2 regions of the Streptomyces fractus genome follow, and region 1 is predicted to be linked to the other one. Evidence: predicted binding sites of a transcription regulator. Region 1 holds the regulator's gene; the other holds the start of a gene.
The links. Region 1 encodes HrcA, which represses chaperone genes, less so after heat shock. Its sites were predicted from a motif close to TTNGCACTCNGNNNNNCNGAGTGCNAA; they were not measured.

Region 1 (4,034 bases):
GTTCGCCGCCGGCCGGGCCGTGCTGACCCTGCGCGGTCGCCTGCTGGCGGACGCCGTGGTCCGCGACCTGGTCGACTGACTTCACGCCGTCGTCTCGTCGCGCGGCACCGGGGTGCCGCCTTGCCCACCCTGCCGCCCAAGGCGGCAGATTGCCCAAGGCGGTGGCGGCATCATCAATCCAGGGCGCAACCCCGGTGCGGGCCGCGTTACTCGGGAGCCGTCACGAAGTCGATCAGCTCTTCGACGCGGCCGAGCAGCTCCGGCTCCAGGTCCTTGTACGTGCGGACCTGGGACAGGATGCGCTGCCAGGCCTCACCCGTGTTCGCCACCCGCCAGCCGAGCGCCCGGCACACGCCCGTCTTCCAGTCCTGGCCGCGCGGGACGCGGGGCCACGCCTCGATGCCCACGGACGACGGCTTCACCGCCTCCCAGATGTCGATGTATGGGTGGCCCACGACCAGCGCGTGGTCACTCGTCACCGACTGGGCGATGCGCCACTCCTTCGAGCCCGGCACCAGGTGGTCCACCAGGACCCCGAGCCGCGCGTCCGGGCCCGGGGCGAACTCGGAGACGACCGCCGGGAGGTCGTCGACGCCCTCCAGGAACTCCACCGCCACGCCCTCGACGCGCAGGTCGTGGCCCCAGACCCGCTCGATGAGCTCGGCGTCGTGCTTGCCCTCCACGTAGATGCGGCCCGCTCGCGCCACCCGCGCGCGGGCACCGGGGACCGCCACCGAGCCGGACGCGCTGCGCAGGGGGCGGGTCGGGGCAGGGCCCGAGGGGCGTACGAGGGTGACGACCTTGCCGTCGATCATGAAGCCGCGCGGCTCCATCGGGAAGACCCGGAGCTTGCCGAAGCGGTCCTCCAGGGTCACTGTCGGCCCCTGCGCCGTCTTCTCGACCCGGATCACCGCTCCGCAGAAGCCCGTGCCGACCTCCTCGACGACGAGGTCCGGCTCGGCCGGGACCTCGGGAACCGGCTTGTTCCGCTTCCATGGGGGTGTCAGGTCGGCTGAGTACTGGCGCATTCGAGGGACGATAAGAGAAGTCGCAGGTCCCCGGCTACGACACGCCGAAACGTGTCGCCAATGTGGCGCGTTGCGCGCGGACGAACTCCGCATTCACCGTCGAACCGTGCCCCGGAACGTACACCGCGTCCTCGCCGCCGAGGTCGAGCAGCCGGTCGAGCGCGGCCGGCCAGTGGCGCGGCGCCGCGTCCGGGCCCGCCTGCGGCTCGCCCGACTCCTCGACGAGGTCGCCGCAGAAGACGATCTCCGGGCCGCCGGGGACGAGCACCGCCAGGTCGTGGCCGCTGTGCGCCGGCCCGATGTTGGCGAGCAGCACCGTCAGGCCGCCGCCCAGGTCGAGCGTCCACTCGCCGCACACCCGGTGCGGCGGGGTGACGAGGACGTCGACCGCCTCGGCCGCCGCGTCCGGGGCCAGCCCGTGCCGCACGGCGTCGGCGCGCAGTGCCTCGGCGCCGCGCGCGAACAGGGCGTCGATGCCCACCGCCCCGTACACCTCGACGCCCGCGAACGCGGCCGTGCCGAGCACGTGGTCGAAGTGCGGGTGGGTCAACGCGACATGGGTCACTCTTCGGTGTGCCCCGAGGAGCGTGCGGGCGTCGGCGCGCAGCCGGGCGCCTTCACGGAGTGAGGATCCGGTGTCGATCAAGAGCGCCGCATCTTCACCGACGACGAGGCCGCTCGTGCAGTCGAGCCCCGGCAACCGCACCCGCCCCACACCCGGCGCGAGCCCCTCCCAGCCCACCGAGTCCCAATCGATACGTCGTGCAAGCTCCATACCTGGACGCTAGCGCCCTTGCCGGGCCCGTACCCACCGGCCGTACACTGAGCCGGGGACGATTGGCACTCGCCCATAGGGAGTGCCAAAGCAGGAAGATCGCAAGCAACGATCGCGGCGGCTGTTTCTGGAGGTGTGCGCCGATGCTCAACGAACGCAGGCTCGAAGTGCTGCGCGCCATCGTTCAGGACTATGTCGGCACGGAGGAGCCCGTCGGCTCCAAGGCGCTCACCGAGCGGCACAAGCTCGGGGTCTCGCCGGCGACCGTGCGCAACGACATGGCGGCCCTGGAGGACGAGGGATTCATCGCCCAGCCGCACACCAGTGCCGGGCGGATCCCCACCGACAAGGGCTACCGCCTCTTCGTCGACAAGCTCACCGCCGTGAAGCCGATGGCCGCGCCCGAGCGGCGCGCCATCCAGAACTTCCTGGACGGCGCCGTCGATCTCGACGACGTCGTCGGACGCACCGTGCGGCTGCTCGCGCAGCTCACGCGGCAGGTGGCGATCGTCCAGTACCCGTCCCTGACCCGGTCCACCGTGCGCCATGTCGAGCTGCTCTCGCTCGCGCCCGCCCGTCTGATGCTCGTACTGATCACGGACACCGGGCGCGTGGAGCAGCGGATGATCGACTGCCCGGCACCGTTCGGCGAGTCGTCCCTTGCGGACCTGCGGGCCCGGCTGAACAGCCGCGTCGCGGGCCGCAGGTTCGCCGACGTGCCGCAGCTGGTGCAGGACCTGCCGGACGCCTTCGAGCAGGAGGACCGGGGCACGGTCTCCACGGTGCTCTCCACACTTCTGGAGACACTCGTCGAGGAGACCGAGGAGCGGCTGATGATCGGCGGAACCGCCAATCTCACTCGCTTCGGACATGATTTTCCCCTCACCATCCGGCCCGTTCTGGAAGCCTTGGAGGAGCAGGTCGTGCTCCTCAAGCTCCTTGGCGAGCTGGGAGATTCGGGCATGGCCGTACGGATCGGTCACGAGAACGCCCATGAGGGACTCAACTCCACGTCCGTCGTGTCGGTCGGCTACGGTTCGGGCGGCGAGGCAGTGGCCAAGCTCGGCGTGGTCGGACCGACCCGCATGGATTACCCGGGAACGATGGGAGCAGTACGCGCAGTGGCACGTTACGTCGGACAGATCCTGGCGGAGTCGTAAGTGGCCACGGACTACTACGCCGTACTCGGCGTGCGCCGCGACGCTTCCCAGGACGAGATCAAGAAGGCTTTTCGGAGGCTCGCCCGCGAGCTGCACCCGGACGTGAATCCGGATCCGAAGACCCAGGAGCGGTTCAAGGAGATCAACGCCGCCTACGAGGTGCTCTCCGACCCGCAGAAGAAGCAGGTCTACGACCTCGGGGGCGACCCCCTGTCGCAGTCCGGCGGAGGCGGGGCCGGCGGCTTCGGGCAGGGCGGGTTCGGGAACTTCTCGGACATCATGGATGCCTTCTTCGGCACGGCGTCGCAGCGCGGACCCCGGTCCCGTACGCGCCGTGGCCAGGACGCCATGATCCGGCTCGAGGTCGAGCTGGACGAGGCCGCCTTCGGCACCACCAAGGACATCCAGGTCGACACGGCTGTGGTCTGTACGACCTGCAGCGGTGAGGGCGCGGCGCCCGGGACCTCCGCGCAGACCTGCGACATGTGTCGCGGTCGCGGTGAGGTCTCGCAGGTGACGCGGTCCTTCCTCGGCCAGGTCATGACCTCGCGGCCGTGCCCGCAGTGCCAGGGCTTCGGGACCGTCGTCCCGACGCCGTGCCCGGAGTGCGCCGGCGACGGCCGCATCCGGTCGCGTCGCACGCTGACGGTGAAGATCCCGGCCGGTGTGGACAACGGCACGCGGATCCAGCTCGCGGGCGAGGGCGAGGTCGGCCCCGGCGGCGGCCCCGCCGGCGACCTCTACGTGGAGATCCACGAGCTCCCGCACCCGACCTTCCAGCGGCGCGGCGACGATCTGCACTGCACGGTCACGATCCCGATGACGGCGGCGGCCCTCGGCACGAAGGTGCCGCTGGAGACGCTCGACGGCACGGAGGAGATCGACATCCGGCCGGGCACGCAGTCCGGCCAGTCGGTTCCGCTGCACGGGCGTGGTGTCACGCATCTGCGGGGCGGCGGCCGTGGCGACCTCATCGTGCACGTCGAGGTCATGACGCCGCAGAAGCTGGACCCGGAGCAGGAGCGGGTGCTGCGCGAGCTGGCCAAGTTGCGTGGCGAGGAGCGGCCCACG
Region 2 (4,034 bases), 2.1 Mb from region 1:
CACTCGCCGCCTGGGGCATGCGGATGGCCGCCACCGCCTTGCCCACCCTGCCGCCTTGGGCGGCAGGGTGGGCAAGGCGGCCCCCGGTGCCGCGCGCCCAGAACGGTGGCCCCGGCCGCGGTACAGCCCGGAGAACCCCGGTGCCGCGCGAGATTAACCTGGGCGCATGACTACCGCCCTGATCACCGGATCCACCGCGGGCATCGGCGCCGCGTTCGCCCGGCGGCTCGCCGCCGACGGACACAACCTGGTGCTCGTCGCGCGCGACACCAAGCGGCTGCACGAGCAGGCGACCGAGCTGCACGACCGGCACGGCATCGAGGCCGAAGTGCTCACCGCCGACCTGGCCACGGATGACGGAATCGCGGCGGTCGAGGCGCGGCTGACGGACCGTAGGGCGGCGGTCGACCTGCTCGTCAACAACGCCGGGTTCGGCAACAAGGGGCACTACCTGGACGTCCCGATGGCCGACGAGCTGACGATGCTGAAGGTGCACTGCGAGGCGGTGCTGCGGCTGACGTCGGCGGCCGCGGGGGCGATGCGCGAGCGCGGGCGCGGCGGCGTCGTGAACGTGGCGTCGGTGGCGGCCTTCGTGCCGCGCGGCACGTACGGCGCCTCGAAGGCGTGGGTCGTGCAGTTCACGCAGGGCGCGGCGAAGGACCTCGCGGGCAGTGGGGTGCGGCTGATGGCGTTGTGCCCCGGCTTCGTCCGTACGGAGTTCCACGAGCGGGCAGGCATGGGCACGGGCAACATCCCGAAGTGGATGTGGCTCGACGCGGACAAGCTGGTGGCGGCGGCCCTCGCGGACCTGTCGCGGGGCCGGACCCTCTCGATCCCCGACCCCCGGTACAAGGCCCTGATGGGCGTGGTGAAGGTGACCCCGCGCGCGGTCCTCGGCGGCATCACGTCCCGCACGGGCCGCAAGTACGGCCCGCAGTAAGGGAGTTGCCCTCACGCGAAAAGGCCGAGGCCCGGCTCCCCGCGACGGGGAGCCGGGCCTCGGGCGCTTCAGCCGGAGCGGAGCGCGTCAGTGCGAGTGGCCGTGCCCGTGGCCGGCGGCCTCGGGCTCCTCCTCGGCCGGCTTCTCGACGACCAGGGTCTCGGTCGTGAGCAGCAGGGAGGCGATGGAGGCGGCGTTCTCCAGGGCGGAGCGGGTGACCTTGACCGGGTCGATGACGCCGGCCTTGACCAGGTCGACGTACTCGCCGGTCGCGGCGTTGTAGCCGCTGCCCTTCTCGAGCTCCTTGACCTTGGAGACGATCACGTAGCCCTCCTGGCCGGCGTTCTCGCCGATCCAGCGGAGCGGCTCGACGACGGCGCGGCGGACGACGGCGACACCGGTGGCCTCGTCGCCCTCCTTGCCGAGGGAGTCGTCGAGGACCTTGGAGGCGTGCACCAGGGCGGAGCCACCACCGGAGACGATGCCCTCCTCGACCGCGGCGCGGGTCGCGGAGATGGCGTCCTCCAGACGGTGCTTCTTCTCCTTGAGCTCGACCTCGGTGGCCGCACCGACGCGGATCACGCAGACGCCGCCGGCCAGCTTCGCGAGGCGCTCCTGGAGCTTCTCGCGGTCCCAGTCGGAGTCCGTGTTCTCGATCTCGGCCTTGATCTGCGCGACGCGGCCCTGCACGTCCTCGGACTTGCCGCCACCGTCGACGATGGTGGTGTCGTCCTTGGTGATGGTCACGCGGCGCGCGGAACCGAGCACCTCGAGACCGGCCTGGTCGAGCTTGAGGCCGACCTCCTCGGCGATGACGGTGGCACCGGTGAGGGTGGCCATGTCCTGGAGCATCGCCTTGCGGCGGTCGCCGAAGCCGGGGGCCTTCACGGCCACGGCGTTGAACGTGCCACGGATCTTGTTCACGACCAGGGTCGACAGGGCCTCGCCCTCGACGTCCTCAGCGATGATCAGGAGCGGCTTGGAGCCACCGGCCTGGATGACCTTCTCCAGGAGCGGGAGCATGTCCTGGATCGAGCCGATCTTGCCCTGGTGGATCAGGATGTACGGGTCGTCGAGGACGGCCTCCATACGCTCCTGGTCGGTGACGAAGTACGGGGACAGGTAGCCCTTGTCGAAGGCCATGCCCTCGGTGAAGTCGAGCTCCAGGCCGAAGGTGTTGGACTCCTCGACGGTGATGACACCGTCCTTGCCGACCTTGTCCATCGCCTCGGCGATGAGCTCGCCGACCTGGTTGTCCTGGGCGGACAGACCGGCGACGGCGGCGATGTCGGACTTCTCGTCGATCGGGCGGGCGGTCGCGAGGAGGTCCTCGGACACGGCCTTGACCGCGGCGTCGATGCCCTTCTTCAGGGCGGCCGGGGAGGCGCCGGCGGCAACGTTGCGCAGGCCTTCCTTGACCAGGGCCTGGGCAAGGACGGTGGCGGTGGTCGTACCGTCACCCGCGATGTCGTTGGTCTTGGTCGCCACCTCCTTCACCAGCTGCGCGCCGAGGTTCTCGTACGGGTCCTCGACCTCGACCTCACGGGCGATGGTCACACCGTCGTTGGTGATGGTGGGGGCGCCGAACTTCTTGTCGATGACGACGTTGCGGCCCTTGGGGCCGATCGTCACCTTGACCGTGTCGGCAAGCTTGTTGACGCCGCGCTCGAGGGCGCGACGGGCGTCCTCGTCGAACTTCAGGATCTTCGCCATGGAGCTGAATCAGTCCTCTCGAAACGAACCGCGCCCCTCGCACCCGGCATTCTCAGCGGGGGCCAGGGGCGCGGTTCAAAGCATCTGCTTCGGTGAAGCTGGGTGAATTACTTCTCGACGATCGCGAGCACGTCGCGAGCCGAGAGGACGAGGTACTCGTCGCCGTTGTACTTCACCTCGGTGCCGCCGTACTTGCTGTACAGCACGACATCGCCGACCTTGACGTCGAGCGGAAGGCGCTCGCCGTTCTCGAAGCGGCCCGGGCCCACGGCGAGGACGGCGCCCTCCTGGGGCTTCTCCTTCGCGGTGTCCGGAATGACCAGGCCAGAGGCCGTGGTCTGCTCGGCGTCGAGCGGCTGGACCACAATGCGGTCCTCGAGCGGCTTAATGGCAACCTTGGAGCTGGTGGTCGTCACGATCCGGTCTCCCCCTTCGGAGATCTCACGGGGTTAACAGTCTGGGGTGGCGACCAGGTGGATCCGTCGTCGCGGGTGCCGGACCTGCCCGTCGCTGTTGGCACTCTCCAGTGGTGAGTGCCAGAGCCGAGACTATGACCGCGATTAGCACTCGGTCAAGCGGACTGCTAACCGACTCCGAGACTTCCTGCCCAGGTCTCCGCTCCGGCGCGGCTCACAGGTAGTCCTCCAGGGCCGCCGGCTCGTACCCCTCGCGCTCGATACGGCGCAGGAGACCCGGCGTCGTTTCCGCCCGGGCCCCGAGGATGTCGCCGGGCCGCAGCCGCCCCGCAGGACCGCGCCACAGGACGATCGCGTCGACGCCGCACTCGGCCGCCGCCTGGAGCGTGTCCGCGTCGTACGCGCCCCGTGGCGGGTGGAGCAGCCGCGGCGCCGCGCCGAATCGGGCCTCGACGCGGTCGCGCTGGCCGCAGATCTCGGCGTGCTGCTCCACGTGTCCGAGGCCGGGCAGCAGGGCCCGGGTGAGGGTGCGGTTCTGCACCCGGGCGCCCAGGGCGCTCAGTTCGCCGAGGCTGCCCCCGCCCGGGCCCGCGAGGAACAGCGAGACCGGGAGGCGCCGGTCGCGGACCAGGTCGACGAAGCGGGGGTCGCGCCCGGCCCCGACCCCGTCCTCGTACGCGAGGAAGACCACCTTGTCGCGGGTGGGGACACGGGAGACGACCGGCGGGACCTGCGGGACCGCCGCCCCGGCGCCCGCCGCGGGCCGCGGAGGCGGGGCGGCCTCCCGTGCGCACCCGGCGAGTGGGGCGGTGAACAGTGCGGTGAGCAGTACGGCGGCCAGGGCGCGGCCGAGCGGCCGCGCCCACGGCCCGCGCGGTGTCACAGGTAGTCCTCCAGGCGCGCCACCGCGTAGCCCCTGTCGGTGAGGTACTTCATCAGGTTGCGGATCATGTCGGGCATCGTGC

Region 2: the regulator HrcA is predicted to act here: its motif matches at 3,214-3,240, upstream of groES (co-chaperone GroES).

The regions. Positions count from the first base shown of each region.
Region 1 is NZ_JBMYHI010000002.1:6,097,545-6,101,578, forward strand. It holds gene hemW (radical SAM family heme chaperone HemW) at 1-79, shown strand, start outside; gene ACP4E5_RS29520 (DUF3097 domain-containing protein) at 207-1,028, opposite strand; gene ACP4E5_RS29525 (MBL fold metallo-hydrolase) at 1,063-1,803, opposite strand; gene hrcA (heat-inducible transcriptional repressor HrcA) at 1,947-2,963, shown strand; gene dnaJ (molecular chaperone DnaJ) at 2,964-4,034, shown strand, end outside.
Region 2 is NZ_JBMYHI010000002.1:3,973,208-3,977,241, forward strand. It holds gene ACP4E5_RS19675 (SDR family NAD(P)-dependent oxidoreductase) at 167-940, shown strand; gene groL (chaperonin GroEL) at 1,028-2,653, opposite strand; gene groES (co-chaperone GroES) at 2,761-3,069, opposite strand; gene ACP4E5_RS19690 (polysaccharide deacetylase family protein) at 3,284-3,952, opposite strand; gene ACP4E5_RS19695 (polysaccharide deacetylase family protein) at 3,949-4,034, opposite strand, start outside.